DNA from 2 places in the Janthinobacterium sp. PSPC1-1 genome. Region 1 is predicted to be linked to the other one. Evidence: predicted binding sites of a transcription regulator. Region 1 holds the regulator's gene; the other holds the start of a gene.

What was found. Region 1 encodes FliA, which starts transcription of late flagellar genes. Its sites were predicted from a motif close to CTAAAGTTTNNNNNNNNNNNGCCGNTA; they were not measured.
Region 2: the regulator FliA is predicted to act here: its motif matches at 2,607-2,633, upstream of ACP7EG_RS17720 (flagellar protein FliT).

The regions. Positions count from the first base shown of each region.
Region 1 is NZ_JAFCWP010000001.1:119,587-126,068, reverse strand. It holds gene motD (flagellar motor protein MotD) at 1-450, opposite strand, end outside; gene ACP7EG_RS00570 (flagellar motor protein) at 456-1,202, opposite strand; gene ACP7EG_RS00565 (RNA polymerase sigma factor FliA) at 1,184-1,915, opposite strand; gene ACP7EG_RS00560 (MinD/ParA family ATP-binding protein) at 1,960-2,823, opposite strand; gene flhF (flagellar biosynthesis protein FlhF) at 2,816-4,144, opposite strand; gene flhA (flagellar biosynthesis protein FlhA) at 4,506-6,482, opposite strand, start outside.
Region 2 is NZ_JAFCWP010000005.1:229,920-236,401, forward strand. It holds gene ACP7EG_RS17710 (M13 family metallopeptidase) at 1-1,518, opposite strand, end outside; gene ACP7EG_RS17715 (HDOD domain-containing protein) at 1,670-2,497, shown strand; gene ACP7EG_RS17720 (flagellar protein FliT) at 2,734-2,973, shown strand; gene ACP7EG_RS17725 (hypothetical protein) at 3,094-3,246, shown strand; gene ACP7EG_RS17730 (type IV pilus assembly protein FimV) at 3,403-4,536, opposite strand; gene fumC (class II fumarate hydratase) at 4,709-6,103, shown strand; gene ACP7EG_RS17740 (RNA-binding S4 domain-containing protein) at 6,200-6,421, shown strand.

The DNA of each region.
Region 1 (6,482 bases):
CAAGGCCTGGTCCGACTCCATCGTCAGCCCTGCGGCGCCCGGGTCGAACAGCACGCTGGCATTGATTTCCACGCTCACGCCGCGGCTCGTCTGCGTCACCCGCACCTTGCCTTCCTTGACCAGCGGCGCCAGCGTGGACGTCAGGTCCTGCGCCAGGCGCGTCATGTGTTCGCGCTCGCGGCGGATGGCTTCCGTGCGGCGTTTCAGGGCTGGGTTCGGCAGCGCAATGGCTTGCGGCGCTTCCATGATGATGGGCGGCGCGCCCTTTTCCAGGCTGAAGGCCTGGCCGATGGCATTCTGGAAGACGCGGTATTTACCTTCGTTGACTTGCGAAATCGCGTACATGACGACGAAAAAGGCGAACAGCAAGGTGATGAAGTCGGCATACGAGATCAGCCAGCGGTCCTGGTTGTCCGGCTCCTCGTCATACTTCCTGCGCGCGCGCCGCATCATGCTCAGTGCTCGTGCAGCAGGCTGGCCACGCGCTCTTCGATGATGCGCGTGTGGTCGCCCGTGGCGATGTCGTACAGCACGGCGGCCGTGATTTCATACTGCAGTACCCGGCGCGAGACGATGGCCTTGAGTTTATTTGCCACCGGCAGGAACAGCAGATTGGCCAGGCCCACGCCATAAATCGTCGAGACAAACGCCACGGCGATGCCGCTGCCTAATTTACTCGGGTCGGTGAGGTTTTCCATCACGTGGATCAGGCCCAGCACGGCGCCCAGGATGCCGATGGTGGGCGAATAGCCGGCCGCCGATTCCCACACCTTGACGGCCTGGCGTTCGGCCATCTCGTAGGCGGAGATTTCCACGTCGAGCAACTGGCGCAGCTTGTCGGGCGCGATGCCGTCGACGATCATGCGCAAGCCCTTGGCATTGAAGCGGTCGGCCGTGTTCTCCATCAGGCGTTCGAGCGCCAGCGGGCCATCGCGGCGCGCCGTCAAACTCCATTGCCCGATGTCGCGCGCCAGCGCGGCACGCGTGTCGGCTGGCGGCAGGAAGACCCAGCGCAGCATTTCCAGGCCGCGCACGAAGGTGCGCAGCCGCGTTTGCAGCAGCACGGCGCCGAAGGTGCCAATGACCACGATGGCAAAGGCGGCCGGCTGCAGCAGGGAGGCCATCTTGCCGCCTTCCAGTGCCTGGCCGACCAAGAGGCCCGCCAGCGCCAGCGCCAGCCCGATTACGCTGGACCAGTCCACGCCAGCTCCCTCAAGGTTGCCCGCAGGCGCGCGACGGCCTGGGTATGCAGCTGCGAGACGCGCGATTCGGACACGCCCATCACCGCACCGATCTCCTTCAGGTTCAGCTCTTCTTCGTAGTACAGGCCCATGAGCATTTTCTCGCGTGGCGGCAGCGCGTCGATGGCATCGATCACGGATTGCCGGAAATCGGTATCGAGCAGGGACCGCAAGGGGTCGCTGTTCTCGTCCACGCAATGGCGGTCGAGAAAGCTGTCATTGCCGTCCGGGTCATGAAAGTCTTCGTAGTACAGCAACTGGTGGCCGCCGCCGTCGCCCAGCATTTCCTGGTAGTCGACCAGCGACATTTTCAGCAATTTTGCCACTTCCGACTCCGTCGGCGGGTGTCCCAGGCGCTGCTGCAAAATGCTCATCGCCTCTTCGATCTTGCGCATGTTCTGGCGCATGCTGCGCGGCAGCCAGTCGCTGGTGCGCAATTCGTCGAGCATGGCGCCGCGGATGCGCAGCACGGCATACGTCTCGAACTGCGCGCCATGCGTCTCTTCATAGCGGCTGATGGCGTCGAGCAGGCCGATCATGCCGGCCTGGATCAGGTCATCGACCTCGACCGAAGGCGGCAATTTCGCCTTCATATGGTGCGCCAGACGCTTCACCAGCGGAATGTGCTCCGTCAGCAAATAGTCCTTGTTCGATTTCCCTTTGACCGTGTACATAGGCTGCTTATTGTTTTAACTGCTATCGTGTGCTGATGATGGATTCAGACGCTGAACTGGTGCGGGCTCCCCGTCTGATACAAGGTGCCACCGAGCACCGGCGCCGCCGAACGGGCCAGCCGCTCGGCCAGTCCGCGAAACGCCACCGAGGCTCCCGCCAGCGGAAAGGCATCGACCACGCTGCGGCCCAGACGCGCCGCGCGGTGCAGATACTCATCGGCAGGCACCGATCCCATCGAGGTCAGTTTCACGGCCAGATAGCGGCTCGCCGCCTGCGCCATATTATCGTATACCACTTTTGCCTCGGATTCGGAAGCGCCGGTGACGAGAATGCCGAACGGACGGCGTCCCAGCTCCTGGCTCAGGCGCTTGATCAGGCAGTACGCGGCCTTGATCGAGGTGGCACTGGTCGACACTTGCACCACGATATCGGACGAGGCCATCAGCGGCACGGGGAAGCAATCGCCTTCGTCGGCCATGATGCCATCGACCAGCACGATGCCGCTCTGGCGCGCCAGCACCTCGAAGGTCTTGCCCAGGCGGCGCAGTTCTTCCTCGCCCGCATAGTCCATGCTGTCCATCAGGTGGTTGCGCGCGCCCAGGCTGGCCACGCCGAAGCCTTGCGGCACCTGGTGGATGACCTGGTTCAAGGCGCACTGCTGGCGCGCCACGTCGCGCAGGCTGGCGCCGTGCGCCAGTCCCAGGCGCGCGGCGACGCCGTCGCTGCCGCCGCTGGCGTCGAGCAACAGCACGTCATTGCCGCCGTAGACCAGCGAGGCGCCCAGGTTGACCAGCATGGCGCCCTTGTCGTCCTGCGGCGTGGCTGATAAAAATGTCATCACGCGCGGCTGCGGGCCAGCCAGCATGCGGCGCAAGCCTTCGGCCTGGTCGAAATCGAAATTAGCCAAGGCGCACCCCGCGCGCTTCATTGTTGCGGGCGGCCGCCTGCGCCATCAACAGCGGCAGTTCGGCATCGGAAAACTGCGTCGCCGCCGCATCGCGCTTGAGCTTGAAGGCGCGGTCGATCAGGTAGCCGCGGTCGGCCAAGTACAGGTCTTCCGGCACGCGCTGGCCGTTCGACACATAAAACAGGTTGAGTTTCTGGCGGATCACCACGTCGAGCACATTGCCGATCGAGGCCGCTTCATCGAGCTTGGTCATGATGCAGCCGGCCAGGCCGCTGCCCTGGTAGGCGCGCACCACTTCGTTCAAGGTTTCCTGCGTCGCCGTGGAGTTCAGGCACAGCAAACGTTTCACGTCGGCGCCGGCGCCCGACAGCATGGCCACCTGTTCCGTCACCATCTGGTCGCGCTGGCTCACGCCCACCGTATCGATCAGCACCGTGTGCTTGTTCTTCAATTCTTTCAGGGCGATGCGCAAGTCCGCTTCATCCTTCACCGAATGCACCATCACGCCGAGGATCTTGCCGTAGATGCGCAACTGTTCGTGCGCGCCGATACGATAGGCGTCCGTGGTGATCAGGGCCAACTTTTCCGGGCCGTGGCGCATCACGCAGCGGGCCGCCAGCTTGGCCGTGCTGGTGGTCTTGCCGACACCGGTCGGGCCGACCAGCGCAAACACGCCGCCCTGCTCCAGCATGGCGTCTTCATTGGCGACCGTATTCAGGTTACGGCTGAGGACAGTCTTGATCCAGCGCATGCTTTGCGCGCCATCGAGGCCGGCGGGCAGCTTGTCGATCAGGTAGCGCGCCAGGCTGGCCGAGAAACCGGCGGCCAGCATTTCGCGCAGCACCACGGCTTTTTGCGGCTCGCGCTGTTGCGTCGAGCCCCACGAGATTTCCGCCAGCTGGGTTTCCATCATGCCGCGCATGGCGCGGATTTCATTCATCATGCCGCTCATCTCGGCGGCGGCGTTCTCTTTGACGTGCGCCAGCGCGCTGGCCATCATCTGCTGCATGCGGGCCATGTCCACTGGCTCGCCGGCAGCCTGGCGCGGTGCGGCAGGACGTGGCGCAGCCGGGCGCTGGGCCGGGGCGGCCGGACGCTGCGGCGTGGCGAACTGGGTCTGCAACTGGGGACGGGGCTGGGACATTTCGGACGCGGCCGGCGGCGACGCCAGCGAAGCGGCATCGTCATTGGCCAGCGCGAGGATTTCCACCACGCCATCGGCCTGGCGGTTCGACAGGATCACGGCATCGGGACCCAGCGCTTCACGCACCTTGCGCAGCGCATCGCGCGACGAGGCGCCCGTAAATTTCTTCACATTCATGACCGGCCTCCCAGGGCGGGGGTGGCGCAATATTGGCTGAACTGTGTGACCATCGTCGACTCCTGTTGCTTGGGTGCTGTCTTCCACATGGACACAGATCACCCGGACAGTTTCCATTATTAGCGATGCTTGGAGGAAATGATCGAAGGAACAGGACGGGAAAGTACCCGTTATTCAGTTTGCCGGCAGGAAATTGATGAAAAAATAAGCAAAAAAGTGGCAACCCGTCGCTTCGCGATCGGAGTGCGCCCCATTGGGACGCACTCCCCCATCGAAATCTAGGGTCAGACCCCCTCGCACGTTGGCGATGACCTTCGTGTTGGTGGTGTTGAGGGTCTGACCCCGGCATTAACCATGTCAACTATTGCGCGCCCACCAGGCTGGTGACGCGGATGGTCTTGGTTTCCGGCACTTCCGCATGCGACAGCACTTTCAGCTGCGGCAAGGCGCGGCGCAGGAAACGCGACAGCAAGGCGCGCAGCGGCGCCGGCACCAGCAGCACCGGCGTCAGGCCCAGCGCCTCCTGCTGCTGCGCGGCCAGGCCTGCCTGGTGGGCGATGGTATCGGCCAGGCCCGGCTCGATGCCGGCGCCGTCGCCGCCGTTGCCCATGGCTTGCATCAGCAGGCGCTCCAGGCGGCTGTCCAGGGTCATCACGGACAATTCGGCGGCGCCGGGGAACAGTTGCTGCACGATGGCGCGGCCCAGCGATACGCGCACCAGCGCCGTCAGCTCGTTCGGGTCTTGCGTATTGACCGTATGCTCGGCCAGGGTTTCGATGATGCTGCGCATGTCGCGGATGTGCACGCCCTCGGCCAGCAGGTTCTGCAGCACCTTTTGCAAGGTCGACAGCGACAACATCTTCGGCACCAGGTCTTCCACCAGGCGCGGCGCATCCTTGCCCAGGTGATCGAGCAGCGACTGCACTTCCGCGCGCCCCAGCAGTTCGGAAGCGTGCGAGGTGATCAGGTGGTTCAAGTGCGTGGCCACCACGGTGCCCGCATCGACGACCGTGTAGCCCATCGATTGCGCCTGGTCACGCAAGCTGGCGTCGATCCAGGTGGCGGGCAAGCCGAATGCGGGATCGCTGGTGGCCACGCCCGGCAAGGTGCCGCTGGCCATGCCGGGATTAATCGCCAGGAACTGCCCGTTGAACGCTTCGCCCACGCCCACTTCCACGCCCTTGAGGGTGATGCGGTAGGCGGACGGTTTCAATTCCAGGTTGTCGCGGATATGCACGGGCGGCGCCAGAAAGCCCACTTCCTGGGCAAATTTCTTGCGGATGCCCTTGATGCGCTTGAGCAATTCGCCGCCCTGCGTCTTGTCGACCAGGGGAATCAGGCGGTAGCCCACTTCCAGGCCCAGGGTATCGACGGGCATGATGTCTTGCCAGCTAGCTTCTTCCTGCTCGGGCGCCACGGTGGCTTGCGGCACGTCGGCCGGCCTCTCGGCCGCTTCTTTTTCCTGCGTGCGTTTCTTGCTGATCAGATAGGCGGAGCCGGCCAGCGCGGAGGCCAGCAGCAGGAAGACCATGTTCGGCATGCCCGGAATCAGGCCCATGCCGCCGATGATGCCGGCGGTAATATACAGTACTTGGGGTTTCGCAAACAGCTGCCCCACCAGCTGGGTGCCGATGTCCTGGTCGCTGGCCACGCGCGAGACGACGATACCGGCTGCCGTGGAAATGATCAGCGAAGGAATCTGCGCCACCAGGCCGTCACCGATGGCCAGCAGGGTGTAGTTCTTGAGCGCGTCGGCAAAGCCCATGTCGTGCTGCAGCAAACCCACCAGCAAGCCGCCGACGATATTGATGACGGTGACCATGATGCCGGCGATGGCGTCGCCGCGCACGTATTTGCTGGCACCATCCATGGCGCCATAGAATTCCGCTTCCTGCGCCACTTCCGTGCGGCGGCGGCGCGCTTCGTCTTCGCCGATCAGGCCGGCGTTCAGGTCGGCATCGATGGCCATTTGTTTACCAGGCATGGCGTCCAGCGCGAAGCGGGCACCCACCTCGGCGATACGGCCCGCACCCTTGGTCACGACGGTAAAGTTGATGATGGTCAAAATGATGAACACCACGATACCGACCGTGTAGTTGCCGCCGATCAAGAAGTGGCCGAACGCTTCGATCACTTTACCGGCCGCGTCGGCGCCCGTATGGCCTTCCGTCAGCACCACGCGCGTGGACGCCACGTTCAGCGACAGGCGCAGCATGGTCGACACCAGCAAAATGGTCGGGAACGCCATGAAGTCGAGCGGCTTGACCGTGTACAGCGCCGTCAGCAGCACGATGATGGACAGCGCGATGTTGAAACTGAAGAAAATGTCGAGAATGAA
Region 2 (6,482 bases), on a different contig from region 1:
CTGCAGGATGGCGGCGGGGAAATTGAGCGCATTTTGCAGCGGCAGGTTGACGGCGTTGACCAGCTGCGCCGGCATGGCCCAGGCCTTGCGGTCCGGCGACTGGCCCAACTTGGCCAGTTCCTGGCGATAATGAAACTGTTCCGCCCGCTGCACATTGCCCAGCGCATCGCCGCGCACCACGCGCAAGCCCGCATAGCTGTCCCAACGCTCGGGATAGCCCACGCCCACGTACAGGGTCTTGAGTTTTTCCTGCGCCTGCGCCTTGGTGGCGGGCGCCATCCAGTCCAGCTTGTCAATGCGGCGCGAGAAGGCGGCGACGATATTCGTCACCATATCCTGCACGCGGGCTTTCGATTCCGGCGGGAAAAAGCGTTCCACGTACAGCTTGCCGACGGCGTCGCTCAGGGCCGCATTCGTCGCGGCCAGCGCCCGCTTGCTGCGCGGCGACTGCTGCGGCGTGCCGCTCAGGGTGCTGCCATAAAAGGCGAAGCGCTGCTCGGCGGCCGCCTTCGGCAGAATCGTGCTGAAATGGTTGATGGCGTGGAAGGCGAGGAAATCCTTCCAGGTGGCCAGCGGCACGCTTGCCACCAGCGCGGCGCTGCCCGTCATGGCCGTCGGGTGCCAGACGATGAAGTCCGTCTGCTGGCCCAGGCCGGCCGCCTGGAAGAAGGCTTTCCAGTCCAGGCCCGGCGCCTTGCTGGCGAAGTCGGCGGCGCGCCACGCGTTATTGCCCTTGGCCACATCGGCCGAATCTTCGCGGCTGGCGTGACTGGCGGCAATCTGCTGCTCCAGCGCAAACACGCGCGCGGCGCGGGCCGGCGCATCGCTGTAGCCGGCCTGCTTGAGCATGGCGGCGATATGCGCCTGGTAGCCCGTGCGCAAGCCCTGCATGCGCGCGCTGTCGCCCTGGTAGAAGGCGCGGTCCGGCAAGCCCAGCCCGCCCTGCAGCAGATAGGCCACATTGCGTGTGGTGTCGTTCAAGTCTTGCGCCACCCACAGGCCGAACAGGTTTTCCGTATAAAAATTGGTGGCGTTGAGCGGATCGACATCGGCGCGCAAGCTCTCGCCCAGCGCGCGGGCCAGGCCCGCCTGGTCGCGTATGCCATTGATCTTGCTCAATAGTGGCTTGATCGGCGCCCAGCCTTTCGCTTCGATAGCCGCTTCATCCATCCAGGAACGGTAAAAATCGCTGACCTGGCGCGCGGAGGCATCCGCCTGTGACGCGGCCGCCAGGTCTTCGACGAGGCCGATGATGCGCTCGTTGGTCGCGTTGGCAAGGATGGCGAACGAGCCCCAGCTGCTGCGGTCGGCGGGAATCTGCGTGCTGCGCAGCCAGTCGCCATTCACGTAGTCATAGAAGTCGTCGCCAGGCAAGACTTTGACGGGGACAGCGGCAGTGGAGCCGGCGGCCTGGCCGTGCGCCTGGGCCGGGAAACCGGCCAGCGAGACGCCGGCCAGGGCGAGGACGATGGCAGCCTGGACTGGCGTCCGGGACCAGAAAAAACGCAAACCGTGCATGGCGATCCTTTCGATGAAAATAGCCAAAATCATAGCCTGAAATCATATCTTTTTTGGGCCCGACAACCATCCCCAAACTTTTTTTCATGGGGACAAAAATCGGCTTATAGTTGCACGACCCCGTGCCGCGTGTACGCCAAAGGAGATTGCCATGCAACTGGAAGCGCTGTTCCAGCAACCCCACGCCCTGCCTGTCGCCCCGAAGATCGTCAATGAACTGGTGCGCAGTTTCGACAACCCCGCCATTGCCACCGAAGACATCGCGCGCCAACTGGGAGCGGACCCGGTGCTGAGCGCCAAGCTGCTGCGGCTGGCCAACTCGGCCTATTACCACGTCTCGCGCAGCGTCGGCACGGTGGAAGACGCCGTGCTGATGCTCGGTTTTGTGACCGTGCGCACCCTCGTCATCAGCTCGGGCCTGGTCAGCGGCTACAAGACCGTGCCCGGCCTGGATCTGCCGCAGTTCTGGCGCTACAGCCTGCACAGCGCCGTGTCGGCCCGCTGGATCGCCAGGCAGACGGGCGACAACCAGGACCTGGCGTTCACCGTCGGCATGATGCATGCAATCGGTCAACTGGTGATCCATGCCGCCATGCCCGAGCAAGCCATGCAGCTCGACAAGATCGCGCCGCCGCTCGATGCGCGCCGGCTCGATGCGGAACGGGTGTCGCTGGGCTATGACTATGCGCAAGTGGGCGCCGAACTGACGCGCCGCTGGAAGCTCCCCGCCACCTTTGCCGAGGCCATCGCCGCCTTTCCAGATCCGCTGGCCAAGGCGCCCTTGAACCGCCTGGCCGCCATCGTGCACCTGGCCGCCTGGCGCGCGCGCATCGATGAAAACCAGTTGAGCAATGAAGAAATCATCGCCTGCTACCCGAATGAAGTGGCTGAAGCGCTCGGTTTGCCGCCCTCGGTGCTGGTGGACAGGATGCCGCCGCCTGCCGAACTGAGCGCGGGACTGGAAGAACTCGTCAAATAAACCAATCGCGGCCGGAGTCGTCACCCCAGCATCCATGCGGGTTTTGCGGGCGATTCCGGCGGCCAGCCAAAACCATACACATTATTTTTACTTTTTTTTCAAAAACACCCTCAAGTTCCCGCTGAACCTGCCGCTAATCTGGACAAGCGGTAATCCATTCACTAGTTACGGGTGTGCTCATGACCTCCAACGACGTTCTCTCGATGTATGAAAATATTGCAGGAATGACCAAAAAAATGGTTGTGGCCGCACGTTCGAGCGACTGGGATGGCCTGGATACCCTGGAAAACCAGTGCGCCAGCGCCGCCAGCATGACCATGGCGGGCAGCGTACCTGCCCTGGCGGGCGCCTCGCGCCTGCGCAAGATCGATTTGCTCAAGCAAATCCTGGCGAATGACCGCGAAATCCGCGCCATCACGGAACCATGGATGACGCAGCTGTCGAATTCCATGCCAGGATCGCACGCTCGCATGTAATTCAATATGCAAGCTTGCCACGCCAAAAACGATAAAAGCACCCTCGGGTGCTTTTTTTACGTCTGCCGCCGTGCCAGGGAGCGCGCCATCTGCGGCACTCAAAAAGCAAGGAGGGGAAATTTGGAAGGCGAACCCCAGGTATCTCCTGGGTTCGCCTCGCTGCCGGTTGCATCCGGCGTTCGCGAGCACATCGTCGGCATCGCAAACCGCTTCCAGACCCAGGCGTTTATGCAACGCTACACCTGTTTTGCCGCGCCACACTATCGTTGGTGACTGCGACAGGCTGGGACTGTTTTGTCGTAGAGCAAGTCCACTGAGTTAATCATATCACCATCTTTGAAAAATAGGCAACACGATAGTCAGGTACTTTCTGTCTTTTTTGAATATCTTTTTTTATATCAAATTTTTTAGCGCGGTCTTGCAGCAGCATTAACGCGAGAACGGCTCCGCTTCCGCCTCGGCCACTTCTTCCCCCACCGCCTCCGTCAGCACCGGCACTTCTTTCTTGCGGCCGAACGGCTTGCGCAGCAGGACCCAGTACTTCGACGGCGCGCCCGGCCCCGCCGCTTGCTTGTGCTTGCGCACGACATACACGATGAGCGCCGTCAACAACAGGAAGGCCACGGTGCCAAACCCCAGCCACAGCAAGCCATTGCCGCCCGCTGCCTTGCCCTTGTCCTTGTCGGCTGCCGGCGTCGCGTGCAGGGGCTGAGGCTTGGCATGGGGCGCTTCCGCCACGGCCGGCGCAACAGCAGGGGAAACGGCATCGGTGGTGGCGGCGGGCAGCGCCAGCGCTTTTTGCAAGGCGCCGATCTTGCCTTCCAATTCACCCAGCTTTTCATTCAGGGCCGCGTTTTTCTCATCCAGCGCCACGCACGCTTGCGCCTGCCCAGCATCCACCTGGGGCGCGCAGGCGGCGACGGGCGCCCTGGCGCGGCGCAACGGCGGCGGGCGCAGCGCCGGGGCAGCCGCCATGGGCGCGGCGGGCGGCGGCACAAACACGCGCGCCGGACGCACCAGACCCTCGGCGCGCGCGCGGGCTGCCAGCGCGGCGGCATCGGGCGGCGGCGCGCCGGGCGCAGCGCGCGGCAGCGGTACAGGCACGGGCGCCGGAATGACGGGCCGGACCGGCGCACTGGCAGCGGCGGCGGCAGCGACAGGTGGTGCCGGCGTCAGCCACAACGTACCGAGGCGCACGACGGCGCCGCTACCACTGCCCAATAACAAATACAAATGCACATGACCCGCCTGGATCGCTTGCCGGGTAGTCACGCGCACATACTGCCGCCCACCCCGCTCCAGCGGGCTGATCGTCAAGGTTTGCAAGGCCGGGTCCATGCCGATGCCGCCGCCCCGATACACATCGGGCGAGGCCAGGCGCACGCTTACGCCGTTGACATCTTCGGGCACCAGAGCCGTCAATTCAATCTCGGCCAGCAAGGGCTGCCCCACATGCGACAGCACCGCCATCTCGCCCAGTTCGGCCGCCATCACGGGCGGCAAGGCCAGGCTGGCGGCGGCGCACGCGATCAGGGACCAACGGGGAACAATGCTGCTTTGCATGGACTGATCGCTTTGATAACAAGATAAATAAAGGGAACTCGTCTCTCTTTAACGGCAGGAAATCGCAAAAATATAGATGGGCCATGGCAAAAATGATGCAATACAGCATCATCCTGTGTCTTTTTGACGTCTGGAGTACACTCGATCCACCTCCATCGATGAAAGGGATGCCATGAGTAGCAGAATCGAACGCGACAGTTTCGGCCCGATCGACGTACCCGCCGACCGGCTTTGGGGAGCGCAAACACAGCGCTCGCTTGAGCACTTCCATATCTCCACGGAAAAGATGCCGCCTGAACTGATCGCCGCCCTGGCCACCGTCAAGCGCGCGGCCGCCCACGTCAACCTGGACCTGGGCCTATTGGATGGCAAGAAGGCCATCGCCATCACGCAAGCAGCCGACGAAGTGCTGGCCGGCAAGCATGACGCAGAATTCCCGCTGGCCGTCTGGCAGACGGGCTCCGGCACGCAAAGCAATATGAACATGAATGAAGTGCTGGCCAACCGCGGTTCCGAGCTGATCGGCGGCTTGCGGGGAGAGGCGCGCCTGCTGCACCCGAACGACGACGTCAACCTGGGCCAGTCCTCGAACGATATCTTCCCCACCGCCATCCATGTGGCGGCCGCCCTGAGCGTCGCCAATACGGTCTTGCCGCCGCTGCGCCAACTGCGCGCCACGCTCGACGCGAAGGCCACGGAGTTTGCCGACATCGTCAAGATCGGCCGCACCCATTTGCAGGATGCCACGCCCTTGACCCTGGGCCAGGAATTTTCCGGCTATGTGGCGCAGCTCGACTTTGCCGAGCACATCATCACGGCAGCGTTGCCGCCGCTGCTGCAGCTGGCCGCCGGCGGCACGGCCGTGGGCACGGGATTGAATGCCCACGTGGAATTTGCCGGCCGCGTTGCGGCGGAACTGGCGCGCCTGACAGGCCAGCCGTTCGAGACGGCCAGCAACAAGTTTGCCGCCCTGGCCGCCCACGATGCGCTCGTCGCCGCCCATGGCGCTTTAAAAACCCTGGCCACGGCGCTGATGAAAATCGCCAACGACGTGCGCTGGATGGCGTCCGGCCCCCGTTCCGGCCTCGGTGAAATCACCATCCCTGAAAACGAGCCAGGCAGTTCCATCATGCCGGGCAAGGTCAATCCCACCCAGTGCGAAGCACTGACCATGCTGTGCTGCCAGGTGTTCGGCAACGACGTGGCCATCACGGTGGGCGGCGCCTCGGGCAATTTCGAGCTGAACGTCTTCAAGCCCTTGATTGCGCACAACTTCCTGCAAAGCGCGCGCCTGCTGGGCGACGGCATGCGCAGCTTCGACGTGCATTGCGCGCACGGCATCGCGCCGAACCGTGGTCGCATCGCCGAACTGATGGAACGTTCCCTGATGCTGGTCACGGCCCTGGCGCCCCACATCGGCTACGACAAGGCGGCGCAAATCGCCAAGCAGGCCCAGCATGAAGGCACGACCCTGAAGCAAGCGGCACTGGCCCTGGGCTTTGTGACGGAAGAGCAATTCAGTGCGTGGATCGTGCCACTGGAGATGACGCAGCCCAACAAAAGTTAAGGCTCAGCCTGCATTATCCCTCGCTTCATGTAAACTATGACCTTAGTTGACACTGTCTTTCAGTGTTGAAAACACATCGTTGCAATAAGGGATACAATGCAAAAAGTAAGCTTTGATTTAACATCCGAGTTCGTCGAGCTGAACCAGCTGTTGAAGCTGGTCGGCTTATGCGACAGCGGTGGCGCAGGCAAGGTCATGGTCGATAGCGGCGTGGTGAAGGTCGATGGCAAGAAGGAATTGCGCAAGACAGCCAAGATCCGCGCGGGCCAGGTCGTCAGCGTGGGCGATATCCGTATCACGGTCGTCGCTCCCGCCTGATCCCGGCATGGGGTGCGAAAGCAGACCCATGCGTCCAGCCAACCTGCCTGCCAGCCCGGCT